DNA from 2 places in the uncultured Bacillus sp. genome. Region 2 is predicted to be linked to the other one. Evidence: riboswitches for the same ligand, from Rfam matches in the RefSeq annotation. Region 2 holds a riboswitch; the other holds the start of a gene.

Region 1 (8,654 bases), on a different contig from region 2:
TCGTAAAAATCGATGTAGATGAGAACCAAGAAACAGCCGGCAAATACGGCGTTATGAGCATCCCGACACTTCTTGTCTTAAAAGATGGAGAAGTTGTTGAAACATCTGTCGGCTTCAAACCGAAAGAAGCGCTTCAAGAGCTTGTAAACAAACATCTTTAATTTTCGGCTGCTTACATGCCAGAGCGATTCCAATTGAGGGATCGCTTTTTTTATTCGCTAATCGTGAACCATGGAGAAAAACACCTGTTCGTGTTAAACTGGAAGCAAAGGACTAAATTTAAGGAAGGGTAACATATGAACAAACAACTGAAAGAAAAACTCGCCCTCCTTCCCGATCAGCCCGGGTGTTATCTCATGAAGGACCGGCAGCAGACTGTGATCTACGTAGGAAAAGCAAAAGTGCTGAAAAACAGAGTGCGCTCCTACTTCACCGGTTCTCATGATGCGAAAACACAAAGGCTTGTGACGGAAATCGAGGATTTTGAATATATCGTGACGTCCTCCAATCTTGAAGCGCTTATTTTAGAAATGAACCTGATCAAAAAGCATGATCCGAAATACAACGTCATGCTGAAAGACGACAAAACCTATCCTTTCATAAAACTCACCCATGAACGCCACCCAAGGCTGATTGTCACCCGCAATGTCAAAAAAGACAAAGGGCGCTATTTCGGGCCGTACCCGAATGTACAGGCCGCAAGGGAAACAAAAAAACTGCTCGACCGTCTGTACCCTCTCAGAAAATGCTCCAAGCTGCCGGACAGAGTGTGCCTCTACTATCATCTGGGCCAATGTCTCGCTCCGTGCGTAAAGGACATTTCCGAAGAGACGAACAGAGAACTGGTTGAGAGCATTACCCGTTTCTTAAAGGGCGGCTATAACGACGTTAAAAAAGAGCTTGAAGAGAAAATGCTTGAGGCGGCTGAGAATCTTGAATTTGAACGGGCAAAGGAGCTTCGTGACCAAATTGCCCATATCGAATCAACGATGGAAAAACAAAAAATGACGATGAATGACTTAGTCGACCGTGATGTATTCGCTTACGCTTATGATAAAGGCTGGATGTGCGTACAGGTCTTTTTTATCCGCCAAGGAAAGCTCATTGAACGCGATGTCAGCATGTTCCCGCTCTATCAGGAAGCAGATGAAGAGTTTCTTACGTTCATCGGGCAGTTCTATTCAAAAAACAACCACTTCCTTCCAAAGGAAATTTTAGTTCCGGACAGCGTTGATCAATCCATGATCGAACAGCTGCTGGAAACAAACGTCCACCAGCCAAAAAAAGGCTCGAAAAAAGAACTGCTTATGCTGGCCCATAAAAACGCGAAAATCGCGCTGAAAGAAAAATTCTCCTTAATCGAACGGGACGAGGAGCGCTCAATCGGGGCTGTGCATAAACTCGGTGAAGCACTGAATATTTATACTCCGCACAGAATTGAAGCGTTTGATAACTCAAACATACAGGGGACAAACCCGGTTTCCGCGATGATCGTGTTTATCGACGGCAAACCGAACAAAAGGGAATACCGCAAATATAAAATCAAAACCGTTACGGGACCGGATGATTACGGCTCAATGAGAGAGGTCGTTAGAAGACGCTATACGAGAGTGCTTCGCGAAAATCTGCCGCTGCCTGATCTGATCATTATTGACGGAGGAAAAGGGCAGATCAACGCTGCAAGGGATGTCATTGAAAATGAACTTGGCTTGGATATCCCAATCGCCGGTTTAGCCAAAGACGAAAAACACAGAACTTCAAATTTATTAATCGGAGATCCGCTGGAGACGGTGTATTTGGAACGAAACAGTCAGGAATTTTACCTCCTGCAGCGCATTCAGGACGAGGTGCACCGTTTTGCGATCAGTTTTCACAGGCAAATCCGCGGAAAAAGCGCGTTTCAATCCGTATTGGACGACATCCCGGGTATCGGAGAGAAAAGAAAGAAAATGCTGTTAAAGCATTTCGGTTCGGTTAAAAAAATGAAGGAAGCAAGCCTTGAGGACATCCAAAAAGCGGGTGTTCCCGCAGCGGCAGCTCAGCTGCTTTACGACAAATTGCAAAAATAATGTTGTCCTTTTAAAAAAGATCTGATAAAATGTGAACTAATTTCATAGTTAGATCGTGTTATATGGTGAAGATAGAGGTGCGAACTTCAAGAGTAAGCCTTTGGAGAAAGATGGATTCTGTGAAAAAGGCTGAAAGGGGAGCGTCGCCGAAGCAAATAAAACCCCATCGATATTATTTGCTGGCCGTGCATTGAATAAATGTAAGGCTGTCAAGAAATCATTTTCTTGGAGGGCTATCTCGTTGTTCATAATCATTCATGATGATTAATTGTAAGCAATGAGAGCAATTCCTCTCGTTGCTTTTTTTATTGTGGACAAAGCGCTCTTTCTCCTCACCCGCACGAACCAAAATGTAAAGGGTGGTCATACATGGGTCTTATTGTACAAAAATTCGGAGGTACTTCCGTCGGCTCAGTCGAAAAAATTCAAAATGCTGCAAACCGCGCGATTGCAGAAAAACAGAAGGGCCATCAAGTCGTTGTTGTCGTTTCAGCTATGGGGAAATCCACTGACGAATTGGTCGGCCTTGCAAAAGCAATTTCTGACCAGCCGAGCAGACGAGAAATGGATATGCTGCTGGCGACGGGCGAGCAGGTCACCATTTCCTTGCTTTCAATGGCGCTGCAGGAAAAAGGCTATGACGCTGTGTCCTATACTGGCTGGCAGGCGGGAATCCGTACGGAAGCCGTTCACGGAAACGCCAGGATCACAGATATCGACACTTCGGTTTTAGCAGACCAGCTTGAGCAAGGAAAAATTGTCATTGTCGCAGGATTCCAAGGCATGACAGAGGATTGCGAAATCACGACATTGGGCCGGGGCGGTTCAGATACAACTGCAGTTGCTTTGGCTGCCGCATTAAAAGCGGATAAATGTGACATATACACGGACGTGCCCGGCGTGTTTACTACCGATCCGCGCTATGTGAAATCAGCGAGAAAACTTGCCGGTATCTCATACGATGAAATGCTTGAGCTTGCCAATTTGGGCGCCGGCGTTCTTCATCCGAGAGCTGTTGAATTCGCGAAAAATTACCAAGTGCCTTTAGAAGTGCGTTCAAGTACAGAAACAGAAGCGGGAACATTAATTGAGGAGGAATCATCCATGGAGCAAAATTTAATTGTCAGAGGCATTGCGTTCGAAGACCAAATCACAAGGGTAACCATTTATGGGCTGACTGGCGGCCTGACAACCCTGTCTACTATTTTTACAACACTTGCCAAAAGAAACATTAACGTCGATATCATTATCCAAACGCAGGCTGGAGACAATCAGACCGGAATTTCCTTCTCTGTTAAAACAGAAGACGCAGACCAAACCGTTGCGGTGCTTGAAGAATATAAAGACGCGCTTGAATTCGAGAAAATCGAGACAGAAAGCAAATTGGCCAAAGTATCCATTGTCGGATCCGGCATGGTCTCAAACCCTGGTGTAGCGGCTGAAATGTTTGCTGTACTGGCGGAAAAAAACATATTAATCAAAATGGTCAGCACATCTGAAATCAAAGTATCAACAGTCGTAAGCGAAAATGACATGGTGAAAGCGGTCGAAGCGCTGCACGATGCATTTGAGCTTTCAAAACATCCTTCAGCTGTGTAATGACAATCAAAAAGGCGGGACTATGCAGTCACCGCCTTTTTGATTACACTGGGTCTTTCATATCCCATTTCACAGTCAGAACCACCTTATCGGCTCTCTTTTTCACTTGTTCATATGATTCAGCAATCTGGTCATTCATCAATTGAATTTGTTCAGCAATAAAACCAGCTTCCAGCTGAAAGCATGGCTCTTTCTGATGTTTAAGCCGGTTGGAAATGATCGGCCCTTCAAGTTCAAATTCAAGCTCCTGTTTTTTAGCGCTTACGTTGGTGAGGGTTCCCCAGCCCGCTTCTTCAAAGAAGGCCGGAAATTCCTCCCATGATTCAAGAGGAAACTTACGGGCGAGATGTTTCCCTGCCCAATACATCATGGAAGAGTAATCTTGGCCAAGCATATCTGGGAGAACAATCTCTCGTATTAGTTCGTAGGCATAGGCATTCATTTCAATTTCTTTTAGGTTGTCAATAGATGCTTCAAATTTAGACTTCATATCTGTCTCCCCTCTCTCCTTGGTATATTATAGCCCAAACAGGGGGGAGGATTACAGAATGATCCTATAATTCTTATGAAAAATTAAACAGAAACATATATTGATAAAATAAAATTTTTAAATCAACTATTCAATTCGGAAAATTATAATTTATGTACGCGTTTTCTTGACGCCCTTTTGAGGGAGGAGTAAAATGAAATTGTCAATAAATCTTAATAAAGTGCTTACAATTGAAAGAAGTGGGGGAAGAGATTTAGCACATTTCGCACTTATCAAACAGGGGGTAAAGTAATGTCTGGGAACAGAGAGTTTTATTTTCGAAGATTGCATTCCTTGCTTGGCGTCATACCGGTCGGCATCTTTCTCATTCAGCATTTAGTCGTCAACCAGTTTGCCGCAAGGGGCGCTGAAGCATTCAATAGTGCTGCTCATTTTATGGATAGTCTGCCTTTCAGGTATGCCTTGGAAATTTTTATTATCTTCTTACCATTAATTTATCATGCAGTTTATGGTGTGTACATAGCGTTTACTGCAAAAAATAACGCAGGCCAATACAGCTATATGAGAAACTGGCTCTTCGTCCTGCAGCGTGTAACCGGTATCATCACCCTCATTTTCGTGAGCTGGCACGTGTGGGAAACCCGTATTGCCGCACAAATGGGCGCTGAGGTCAATTTCGACATGATGGCGAATATTTTGAGCTCTCCGGCTATGCTTGGCTTTTACATTGTCGGTGTTTTATCAACAATTTTCCACTTCTCGAACGGTTTATGGTCTTTCGCTGTTACATGGGGCATCACGGTAACGCCTCGTTCTCAAAGAATTTCGACATACGTTACGCTGATCATTTTTGTTGCACTGTCTTACGTAGGCTTAAAAGCGATTTTTGCATTTGTATAAGAGTACTAGATTACTAGAGGGAGAGGGGCTATCATGAGTCAATCAAGCATTATCGTAGTCGGCGGGGGTCTTGCCGGCCTCATGGCGACAATTAAAGCAGCGGAATCGGGAATGGCGGTTAAGCTGTTTTCCATCGTTCCTGTCAAACGTTCTCATTCGGTTTGTGCGCAAGGCGGCATAAACGGAGCGGTCAATACAAAAGGGGAAGGTGACTCTCCGTGGGAACATTTTGATGACACTGTATACGGAGGAGACTTTCTCGCAAACCAGCCGCCGGTTAAAGCGATGTGTGAAGCGGCGCCTTCTATTATCCACTTATTAGACCGGATGGGCGTCATGTTTAACCGGACGCCTGAAGGGCTGCTTGATTTCCGCCGATTCGGGGGTACACAGCACCACAGAACAGCTTATGCGGGTGCGACGACGGGACAGCAGCTGCTTTACGCACTGGACGAGCAAGTGCGCAGATACGAAGTTGCGGGTCTGGTTACAAAATACGAAGGCTGGGAATTCCTTGGCGCTGTATTAGATGATGACAGAACCTGCCGCGGAATTGTTGCGCAAAACCTGACAAACATGCAAATTGAATCCTTTCGTTCAGACGCTGTCATCATGGCAACGGGCGGACCGGGAATCATTTTTGGAAAATCGACTAACTCCATGATTAATACAGGGTCTGCTGCGTCGATCGTTTATCAGCAGGGAGCGTATTATGCAAACGGAGAATTTATTCAAATCCACCCGACAGCCATACCGGGCGATGACAAACTAAGACTGATGAGTGAATCAGCGCGCGGTGAAGGCGGACGCGTGTGGACATATAAAGACGGGAAGCCGTGGTATTTCTTAGAGGAAAAATATCCGGCTTATGGAAACTTGGTGCCGCGTGATATAGCGACACGCGAAATATTTGATGTGTGCGTCAACCAGAAGCTCGGCATTAACGGCGAAAACATGGTATATCTCGATCTGTCTCATAAAGATCCGAAAGAGCTTGATATCAAGCTTGGCGGCATCATTGAGATTTATGAGAAATTCATGGGAGACGACCCGCGGAAGCTTCCGATGAAAATCTTCCCGGCAGTCCATTATTCAATGGGCGGTTTATGGGTGGATTACGATCAAATGACAAACATCCCGGGACTCTTTGCAGCCGGGGAATGTGATTACTCTATGCACGGCGGCAACCGCTTGGGGGCAAACTCCCTGCTCTCCGCGATTTACGGAGGAATGGTGGCCGGACCGAATGCGGTGAAATATGTAAACGGCTTAGAATCTTCAGCAGAAGACATGTCTTCATCTTTATTCGACGCTCACGTTAAAAAAGAAGAAGAAAAATGGGCTGAGATTATGAGTATGGACGGAACCGAAAATGCCTATGTTCTTCACAAAGAGCTTGGGGAGTGGATGACGGCGAACGTCACAGTTGTCCGCCATAACGACAAACTATTGAAAACGGATGACAAAATTCAGGAATTAATGGAGCGGTTTAAAAAGATCAACATCAATGACACAACAAAATGGAGCAACCAGGGGGCAATGTTCACACGCCAGTTCTCGAACATGCTTCAGCTTGCAAGGGTGATTACCCTTGGCGCATACAACCGAAATGAAAGCCGGGGCGCCCATTATAAACCGGATTATCCTGAACGTAATGATGATGAATGGCTCAAAACAACAATGGCTAAACATGTAAGCCCGTATGAAGCGCCGGAATTTGAGTATCAGGATGTTGATGTATCACTGATAACGCCTCGGAAACGGGATTACTCGAAGAAGAAGGTGGCGAAAAAATCATGAGTGAACAAAAAACCATACGATTTATTATCACACGTCAAGATACAGCTGACAGCACGCCTTACGATGAAGAATTTGAGGTTCCATACCGCCCGAACCTGAACGTCATTTCCGCTCTGATGGAAATTCGCCGGAATCCGGTTAACGTGAAAGGTGAAAAGACAACCCCTGTCACATGGGATATGAACTGTCTTGAAGAAGTATGCGGCGCATGTTCAATGGTCATAAACGGAAAGCCCCGCCAGTCTTGTACGGCACTTATCGACCAGCTTGAACAGCCGATCCGCTTAAAACCAATGAAAACATTCCCGGTCGTGCGTGATTTGCAGGTTGACCGAAGCAGAATGTTTGATTCATTGAAAAAGGTAAAAGCGTGGATACCGATTGACGGTACTTACGATTTAGGACCGGGACCGAGAATGCCGGAAAAACGCCGTCAATGGGCATATGAATTATCAAAATGCATGACGTGCGGCGTCTGCCTCGAAGCCTGCCCGAATGTGAACAGCAAATCGAAGTTCATGGGGCCAGCACCGATGTCTCAGGTCCGCCTGTTTAACGCACATCCGACAGGCGCCATGAATAAATCTGACCGATTAGAAGCACTGATGGATGAAGGCGGCCTTGCAGATTGCGGCAACTCGCAAAACTGCGTTCAATCCTGTCCGAAAGGCATCCCGCTCACTACATCCATTGCAGCCTTGAACAGAGATACAAACTTACAAGCGTTCCGCAATTTCTTCGGAAGCGACAGAGTATAAGAAGAAAAAACCTCTTCCGCATGGGAGAGGTTTTTTTAACAATAAGGAGATGAATAAAGATGAAGCTTCCCGCTTATATTGATATGCCGTTCCAAGAATGGAAAACATCCTTTTCTTTTTTTAATGAAGTATCCGTGCGATTTTCCGAGACGGACATGTTTGGACATATGAATAATGTAACGCCTTTTATATACTTTGAGGAGGCACGGATTTCTTATTTTAAAAAGCTGAATATGATGAATGAAAACAAACAGACAATGACGGTCGTGGCAAGCCAGCAATGCGATTATTTGCGCCAAGTCATGCCTTATGAAGAGCTGCGCATCTATGTGAAAACAAGCGCTGTCGGCAGCTCATCTCTTACCCTGCATTATCTCGGAGAGAACCGCAATGGCGAGCCTTGCTTTACTGGAGCAGTTGTGATGGTCCAAGTCTCAAAGGATAGCGGCAAGGCTGTCAGCTGGACGGATGAGGAAAAACAAACCCTTCTCCATACACCATAAACTAATTCTCTTGTAAACGTCACCTCCTTTGCCCTTCTTACATATGATATCTCGACTATATCAAAACCCATTCGTTTTTGATTCGCTCTCACCTTAGCAAGGAGGGTTACAATACTTGAAGGAGAAAGAATTTCAATCGAAGCCGCTGCTAACGAAAAGAGAAAGAGAAGTGTTCGAATTGCTCGTTCAAGATAAGACAACAAAGGAAATTGCAAGCGAGCTATTTATCAGTGAGAAAACCGTTCGAAACCATATTTCAAATGCCATGCAGAAATTAGGTGTGAAAGGGCGTTCGCAAGCCGTTGTTGAGCTTCTTAGAATGGGTGAGCTAGAGCTTTAATCCTTGCCGGTATTCCTTCTTTTCAGGAAGGAGCCGGTTATTGCTGTTTGGTTAGTTCGAAACCATATTTGGAATGCTATGCAAAACTTGGATGGCAAGGCGTAAAACAAATTTTTCTATTTGATGTTGTTTGCCTAAAGTCCTCTATTTCTCTCCAGCGAGTCTTGCATTTTCTTCAAAAAAGAAGGAAAATAG
Region 2 (8,654 bases):
CGGTGTCATGACCTCCAGTGCGGTGCCTTCCTTGATGACCGTGCCTTTTTTGAGCGCGATCATATAATGAGAAAAACGGGCTGCGTGGTTAAGATCATGAATGACCATTAAAATCGTCCGCCCCTGCTCTTTGTTGAGTCTGTCAAGCAGCTGAAGAATTTCAAGCTGGTGTGCGAGATCAAGATACGTTGTAGGTTCATCCAGCAGCAGCAGTTCCGTCCCTTGTGCAAGCGCCATGGCAATCCACACGCGCTGACGCTGTCCGCCCGACAGTGCCTCAATCGGCCGTTCAGCGAATTCAGCCATGCCTGTTTCTTCAAGCGCCCATTTGATAATCCGGCGGTCTTCATCATTTAATCTGCCAAATCCTGATTGATGCGGAAACCTGCCGTACGATACCAATTCATACACCGTTAAACCGCTCGGCGCTTCAGGTGTCTGCGGCAGAATCGCCATATCTTTCGCAATGTCCTTTGTAGACATTTTATGAATCGCTTTACCGTTTAAATAGACGGTACCTGCATGTGAACGCATAATTCTGGACATTGTTTTTAATATCGTTGATTTCCCGCAGCCGTTCGGGCCAATTAAGGTGGTAATTTTCCCTTTAGGAATCGATATATTTAAATCTTCTACAATCACCCTGTCGCCATAACCGATTCCAAGCTGATCTGTTGATAATGAATTCATATTCGGCCCCCTCCTCTAATTCGCTTTCATCAATAAATAAATAAAGTAAGGCGCACCTAACACGGAAATGACAAGTCCAACCGGAATTTCTGACGGTGCCAATACATTTCTCGCCAGCGTATCTGCGAGCAAAAACAGAAATGCGCCAATGAAGGCGGAGACCGGTATCAGCGTCTGGTGTCGGGGACCGGTAAGCCTTCTTGCCACGTGAGGCGCGATCAATCCGAGAAACGCGATGCCCCCTGCAGCTGCTACGCATGAAGCGGCAAGTATGACCGCTGCCAGAAGAAGAATCCGTCTTTCCCTTTCAACAGCAGTGCCCAGCCCGGTCGCTAATTGGTCTCCAAGCTGCAAAATGTTCAAATAGCGTGCCTTATATAAAGTAAACGGAAGCAAGATCACAATCCAAGGAAGAATCGCCCAAATCATATTCCAGTTCGCCCCCCATATCGAGCCGGATATCCAAACCGCGGCTTGCATAAAATCATGAGGGTCCATCTTGAGCTGAAAAATCAACAACAGGGCGTTAAATCCGGCATTCACGCCAATGCCGACTAAAATCAGCCGAATCGGGGTCACGCCTTTTTTCCAAGCCAGAAGATAAATGAGAAACGCGGCTAGGATTGCACCCGCCAAAGCACTGAACGGCAGCATAAATGTACCGAAAAAGCTGAGGTCTGAAGCTGATCCTTGAAAAAAGTAAATAAAAAGCACAACAGCAAGAGAGCCGCCGGCGTTAATTCCGAGAATACCAGGCTCAGCCAGATCATTTTGAGATACGCTTTGCAAAATGGCTCCAGCAACAGCGATTCCTGCCCCAACGAGCAAGGAAAGGATGATCCGGGGGAGCCTGAACTCAAATAAGACAAGCTCGTCACGCGCCGTTCCTTGGCCGAAAAAGACTTGAAGCGTTTTAAGCGGTGCAATTTTGATGACGCCCAAATTTAGACTGATAAAAAAGACCAGTACGATGAGCAGAAAGGTCACAGCCATCACAAAGAGCGGTTTTTTCATTTTTGTTTTCATTACAGCCCTCTCCTTTCACGGCGTGCCAAATAAAAGAAAAAGGGAACGCCGATAAGAGAAGTCAGCGCGCCGACAGGCGTTTCAAAGGGCGCATTTACGAGTCTTGCCGCAATGTCAGCAAACACAAGCAAAACAGCTCCGAGCACGGCCGAACAAGGAATAATCCACCGATAATCCACACCGACCAAAAACCGGGTAATATGCGGAATGATCAGCCCGATAAATGCGATGGTGCCGGCAATGGAAACCGCAGCTCCCGTCAAAATCACAACGACAAGCATGCCAACCAGTTTTACCGCTGATGTATATTGTCCAAGCCCTTTCGCCAGCTCATCACCGAGACTTAACACTGTCACAGAACGGGCGATGATAAACGCCAGCGTTAAACCGACAGCCCCTGCGAGAAGCAAAAGCTGGACACCTGACCATTTCACGCCCGCTACTCCGCCTGCGTACCAAAAACTGATATCCTGAGCGACATCAAAGCGGATTGCAATGGCGGTTGAAATGCCCGTAAAGAAATAAGTAACAGCCGTCCCTGCGAGAGCAAGTTTTACAGGCGTAAGTCCGCCTCTTGAAAACATGCCGATACCCATTACCGTCGATGCCCCCAGCCCCGCTCCTGCAAAGGACCATAGCACAAGCCCCATAGCAGAAAGTCCGGGAAAAAAGGCAAATGCAAGCGAAACGGCAAACGCGGAGCCCGATGTAACACCCATAATCGAAGGCTCTGCCAAAGGGTTTCTCGTCATCCCCTGCATGATCGCTCCCGACACTGCTAGCAATGCGCCGACAAGTGCGGCAGCAGCCGTTCTTGGCAGCCGAAGATCGTGTATAATTTGGTGGGACGTCTCTGTCGGCTGAAAATGAAAGATGGCGTCCCACACAGTGCGCAAATGAATATCCGCTGCACCGAGGGATATGGATAAAAGCGCGCCAAGGCATAGTAAGCTTATCCCTGCAATAAGGACAATGATCGCGCTATATGACCTTGACGTCCATTGGATTTCTTCTGATGTGGTCTGTCTATTTTTCTTTTGACTCAACAGCCGTACTTCCTTTCCGATACTGATAATGATTATCAATTGCTGTTCCAGTATATCACTTTTTTCCGCTGATTTAATAGAGCGTTTTAAACAATAATGAGAATATAATTGCAAAAATATCGTGTCAACTGGCTCTTGCGATGGTATAATCACATCGATAATGATTCTCTTTATCACCCATTTTCCAGAAAGAAGGTATGAGATATGACCCATATATATAAGAAACTCGGAGCTGTATTTTTTGCCCTGCTATTGATTGCAGCGCTGGCAGCCTGTGGAAATAACTCAGAAAGCAAAGGCTCTTCCTCTGATTCAAAAGACGAAGAAACCATTACATACAAGGCTGAAAACGGAAATGTGAAAATTCCTAAACATCCTAAACGGGTGGTTGTCATGGCTGACGGCTACTACGGCTACTTCAAAACACTGGGCATCAACGTCGTCGGTGCGCCTGAGAATGTATTTAAAAACCCTTACTACAAAGGAAAAACCGACGGTGTCACAAACATCGGAGACGGCACGTCCGTTGAAAAAGTCATTGATTTGAATCCTGACCTGATTATTGTCTGGACAACGCAAGGCTCTGATATTAAAAAGCTTGAGAAAATCGCGCCGACTGTCGCGGTAAAATACGATAAGCTCGACAATATCGAACAGCTGAAAGAATTCGCAAAAATGACGGGAACTGAAGATAAAGCGGAAAAATGGCTGGCTAAGTGGGATAAAAAAGTTGCGGCAGCTAAAACAAAAATCAAAAAAGCCGTCGGTGACAAAACCATTTCCATTATGCAAACGAACGGAAAAGACATTTACGTATTCGGTAAAGATTTCGGAAGAGGCGGAAGCATCATTTACAAAGATCTCGGCCTGCAGGCTACAAAGCTGACAAAAGAAAAAGCCATTGACCAGGGTCCTGGATATACAAGTATTTCATTAGAGAAGCTCCCTGACTTCGCCGGAGATTATATTTTCGCAGGACCATGGCAATCAGGCGGTGATGATGGCGGCGTTTTTGACAGCTCCATCTGGAAGAACCTAAGCGCCGTTAAAAATGACCATGTCTATAAGATTGACCCAATTGGCTTCTATTTTACAGATCCGATTTCATTAGAGGGCCAGCTGAAGTTTATTACGGAAAGCTTAACAAAATAAACAAAAGAGCCGCCTGCCTGCGGCTCTTTTTCCATCCATTAAAAGGAGCGGCTCATTTTGAACCATATCGGATATTTTCTTGCACAATTTATATTTAGCTGCATGATCATCGCGATCAGTTTTTTTAACAGGCTCTATATCGGAAAACCTTTTTTTGATGTGCTTCTTGTATTTATATTAATCCTTGTTTTGTTTAGCTTACTGGAGAGACTGAAAGAACGTTTTTTGCATATGCGATTATCCGCAAAGGTTTTTCTCTCTATTTCAGCTTTCCTGTCAGCTATTTTAACGATCGGATTACTAACAGGAGAAATTGTATTTCGATAACAAAAGACACCTGAAAAGCAAATCAGGTGTCTTTTGTTTATGCTTGTTTTTCTTTCTGGAACTTTTTAACCACAAATGGATAAACGATCAAGCCGACAAAGAATAAACCGATGCCGAGAATAAATGTCGTTAAATCCGCTGTGCCTGTTACAATTACAAACACTGAGTATGCGCACGCTAAAATCGCAATCAATCCGTCTTTTACGCGGGAGCCTTTCAGCTGGTCATATGTTTCACCTTTGATGACAAGCTTCAAGCTGTAAATCGCTGATACCAAATACGGAATTAAGTACGCAAGCGTTGCCGCTGTTGTTAAAAACGTAAATGCGTCACTTATTGTCCGGGAAATAACAGAGAAAATGAAGACCTGTGACATCACGTTTGTAATAATCAGCGCATTAATAGGACTTCCCTTTTTATTCGTTTTCGCAAAGAATGCCGGAAAATCTCCTGCTTTAGCAGCTTGGTAAGGAACCTCAGAGCCAAGCAAAATCCAGCCGAGCATCGTTCCGAATAAGCAAAGAATCGCCAATAGCGCCATGATCACGCTTCCCGCGTTCCCGACAATCGCATACAGCACATCAACGAACGGTTTTTCAGATCCAACAAGTTTATCATGCGGCAGAACGCCCATCGTAATTAAAGTCACAATAATATAAATGCTCAAGGCAATCAGCAAGCCGGTAATTGTTGCACGTTTTACATCACGCTGAGAACGCGCGCGTCCGGACAGGATAACAGCTGATTCAATTCCCACAAACGCCCAAAGAGTAGAAATTGCGGCGTTGTGAACCTGTCCGCCAATTCCGATGCTTGTGCCGTTTTCGCCTTGAATTGGAAAATAAAAATGATCGAATAATGTCGTTTGAAATACAAACAATCCGGCAACGATAAAGAAGACAAACCCTAATACTTTCGAAAACGTTGTGATAAAGTTTAATTTACTTGCACCGTTAATGCTTGCAACAAGAATCGTGTGCGTTCCCCATAACAAGATCGTACAAACAGCAAACGTCAGCAATTGGCCGAGTGTCACCTCTTGCCCGCCGATCGAAAACATTACACGTTTATCAACTAAGATCGGGAAGAACGAAGTCAAGTAACCGGCAAGACTTGTAATAATCGCCACGTTACTGATCCAGCTCGCCACCCAGTAGCCCCACACCATTGTGAATCCGGCAGCGTTCCCTTTCTTCGGATCTGAAAACAGCGCTCTCGCATAACTTTGCGGTCCCGCTGTCAGTTCGGGCTTGCGAATGGACAAGTGCCCGAAGACAAGCGCAATCATCAGCACGCCGGCACCTGTCAAAAGCCAGGCGGACGTAGCGCCAAGCGGACTTGCGATAGTAGCAAGCGAACTCGGCAAGGAGAAAATTCCTGATCCAACCATATTTCCAACGACAAACGCCGTTAATAACCAAAAACCCCATTTTTTCGTCTGTTCCATTCCAGTACCTCCATGATTCTTTGTACGGACCAGACCCCGAGATCATATAAACGCAAAAAAAGCCTGAACAAAAGTCCATGCTTAAAGAAACACACACCCTTGATCTCCGGATAGCCCTCCGCGAAAAAGCACGCGGCAGTCCTGCACTTATTCAGATACAGTCCCAGCATAGAGAAGGATCGGCTTTCTCCACACTTCGGCGCTGATGCCTTTTACACATGTTTAACAGCTCCTGTCAGCCTGGCATGTGTGACTCATCATCCGCGCAACCTCTACCTCACTGAGAAAGAGTGAGGATTTAATTATTCAGTTACTCCCAGAAGGTTATCAAAGAAAGGATGATCTGTCAAAGGGAACAGATGGAAAATACGGATAGAGCCAAGCCCTATCCGCATGTGGTTATCGATTATTTTTCTTTTTTTGCACAGCTTCTTGAAGCGGATCATCTTTTAGAGCTGAACCGGCATCTTCAAGAGCTCCCTGGATTACGTTTTTTTCTTTTTCAGAACGTTTTCCTTTATCTTTATTAAAGAAACCCATTCGTATCACCTCTTTATAGAAAATAGGTACATGTTTAAGATGCCTTTTTCCTTGAGAAATTATGCGGGAAATTTTTTATCGTCCAAAGTCCTGTTGATCAAACATACATTCTCTTGATATATTTGTAATTCAGAGATTTTTTGCAAAAGATAAAAGGAGAAGCGGGAAATGACAGGAAAAACACACATCATGGGAGGCATCGCTTCTTGTACGGCAGTGGCTTATTATTATGGATTTGATCCAGTGCTTATGGCTGCCTCAGGCGCGGTTGGGGCATTGATACCCGATATCTGCCACACGCAAAGCAAAATCGGGAGAAGATTTCCTATTTTATCGAAAGTGGTCAGCTCCGTTTTTGGCCACCGAACCTTTACGCACAGCCTGCTGTTTCTGCTCATCATGTTTTTTATCACAGCCACATATATTCCAGATAAAAACATATCAACCGGACTGATGATCGGAATGGCGAGCCATTTAATTCTTGACGCTTGGACGGTGAACGGAATCAAATTATTATTCCCTTCAACGATTCGCGTGCGGCTCCCATTATATATGAAGACAGGCAGTTTTTCCGAGCAGCTCGTGTTAGCCGGGCTGACAATTGCTTCATGTTACTACTTTTATATGCTGTTTCATGGACGCATGTTTTAAACGTGAGTGCTGACACTTGTCTGAACGGGCTGTTTTTAGTAGGTTTTACATAAGAAACATTTCATGCAGATGATTAAGAAAACGCGAGGAGTCATATTAATGAAAGGAACCTTTTTTCACAATCAGCGGTTTTTATGTATTTCGATCGTATTCATGTGGATCAAAACGTATGCGATCTATAAACTCGGCTTTGATTTGCAGATCGATTCTCTGTTGGAGGAGCTGATGTTGCTGATCAACCCGCTCAGCTTTATCCTTCCTTTATTCGGGATCGGCCTGCTTCTGAAAGAAAACAAGCAGCGGGTCTTTTTGCTGATTGCCAATTTGGTTCTGACTGTAATCTTGATTTCCAACACGATTTTTTACGGCTTTTATATCGATTTTATTACCATCCCGGTTTTGTTTCAGGCCAGTAACATGAGCGATATGGGCAGCAGTGTAAAAGAACTGTTCAATCCTCTGTTTATCGCCCTATTTGCAGATTTGGTCTTTCTTCTGCTGCTTGCCCGAAAAGAGAAACACCCGCAGACAAAAGCCGCATCCCGCACGATCAAACGGTACTATGCAGCTTCCTGCGGCATGATTTTATGCACCCTGGCACTTGCAGAAGTACAGCAGCCGAAGCTTTTGGCACATTCCTTTGACCGCGAAATGCTCGTTAAAAGCATCGGTCTGTTTCAATTCCATATCTACGATACGATTTCTCAGACTGTTAATATAAGCGCGAAAGCATTTGCAGATGAAGACAGCATGACTGCCATTAAAAACTACACAGAGGCTGATTACAGCAAGCCTGACCAAGGCAAATTCGGGCTGGCAAAGGGGCGCAACGTCATCTTTGTGACGCTTGAATCGACCCAAAGCTTCGTTCTGAATGAAAAGGTAAATGGAAAAGAAATTACCCCGTTTATGAATGATTTCATCAAAAAAAGCTATTACTTTGATCATTTCTATCAGCAAACAGAACAAGGCAAAACATCTGATTCAGAATTCATCGTCGCGAACTCGCTATATCCTTCCCTTAGCGGCGCCGTCTTTTTCACGAAAAGCGATCATCAATTTCATACGATGTACAAATCGCTGAAACAACATGATTATTATTCAGCCGTCTTTCACGCCAACCATAAAACATTTTGGAACCGAGATGTGATGTACAATTCATTTGGGATTGACCGCTTTTTTGATGTTGATGACTTCCATGTCACTCCCGGAACATCAACAAGCTGGGGCTTAAAGGATAAGGAATTTTTAGAGCAGTCAGCCGGAAAGCTGAAAAGCCTGCCGCAGCCGTTCTACAGCAGTTTCATCACCTTAACGAATCATTTTCCGTTTGAGATTGATGAAAAGGATCAGCTGATTGATGAATACGATTCAAGCAGCGACCTGCTAAACCGCTATGTGACAACGGTTCGCTATGAAGATGAGGCATTGAAGCATTTTATCAAAAGGCTGAAGGACGAAGGCTTATACGAAAATTCGATGATCGTATTTATGGGAGATCATTACGGCATTTCAGAGGCCCATAACGAGGCGATGGCTGAGTTTTTAGGAAAAGATGAAATCACGCCGTATGACAACGTTCAGCTCCAGCGAGTGCCGTTTATCATACATATCCCGGGAATCACCGATCATAAGCCGGAAACCATCTCTGATGCCGGAGGGCAGGTCGACGTCAGGCCGACACTGATGCATTTGCTAGGCATTGAAACAAAGGGAGATATTCAATTCGGCAATGATTTGCTGTCAGATGACCGCAACCCATTCGCCGTGCTGAG

The links. Region 2 has a riboswitch for lysine ahead of Q5C82_RS11285 (amino acid permease). Riboswitches for the same ligand answer to the same signal wherever they lie in the genome.
Region 1: another riboswitch for lysine. It lies ahead of Q5C82_RS08855 (aspartate kinase); the one in region 2 lies ahead of Q5C82_RS11285 (amino acid permease).

What each region holds. Positions count from the first base shown of each region.
Region 1 is NZ_CATYRA010000004.1:213,821-222,474, forward strand. Features, by position in the region: gene trxA (thioredoxin) at 1-161, shown strand, start outside; gene uvrC (excinuclease ABC subunit UvrC) at 297-2,069, shown strand; lysine riboswitch at 2,134-2,313, shown strand; gene Q5C82_RS08855 (aspartate kinase) at 2,439-3,668, shown strand; gene Q5C82_RS08860 (YslB family protein) at 3,712-4,158, opposite strand; gene sdhC (succinate dehydrogenase cytochrome B558) at 4,450-5,058, shown strand; gene sdhA (succinate dehydrogenase flavoprotein subunit) at 5,092-6,858, shown strand; gene sdhB (succinate dehydrogenase iron-sulfur subunit) at 6,855-7,616, shown strand; gene Q5C82_RS08880 (thioesterase family protein) at 7,676-8,119, shown strand; gene gerE (spore germination transcription factor GerE) at 8,235-8,459, shown strand.
Region 2 is NZ_CATYRA010000006.1:52,905-61,558, reverse strand. Features, by position in the region: gene Q5C82_RS11305 (ABC transporter ATP-binding protein) at 1-690, opposite strand, end outside; gene Q5C82_RS11300 (iron ABC transporter permease) at 706-1,716, opposite strand; gene Q5C82_RS11295 (iron ABC transporter permease) at 1,716-2,762, opposite strand; gene Q5C82_RS11290 (iron-hydroxamate ABC transporter substrate-binding protein) at 2,967-3,914, shown strand; gene Q5C82_RS11285 (amino acid permease) at 4,279-5,688, opposite strand; lysine riboswitch at 5,792-5,971, opposite strand; gene sspJ (small acid-soluble spore protein SspJ) at 6,088-6,228, opposite strand; gene Q5C82_RS11275 (metal-dependent hydrolase) at 6,397-6,879, shown strand; gene Q5C82_RS11270 (LTA synthase family protein) at 6,979-8,654, shown strand, end outside.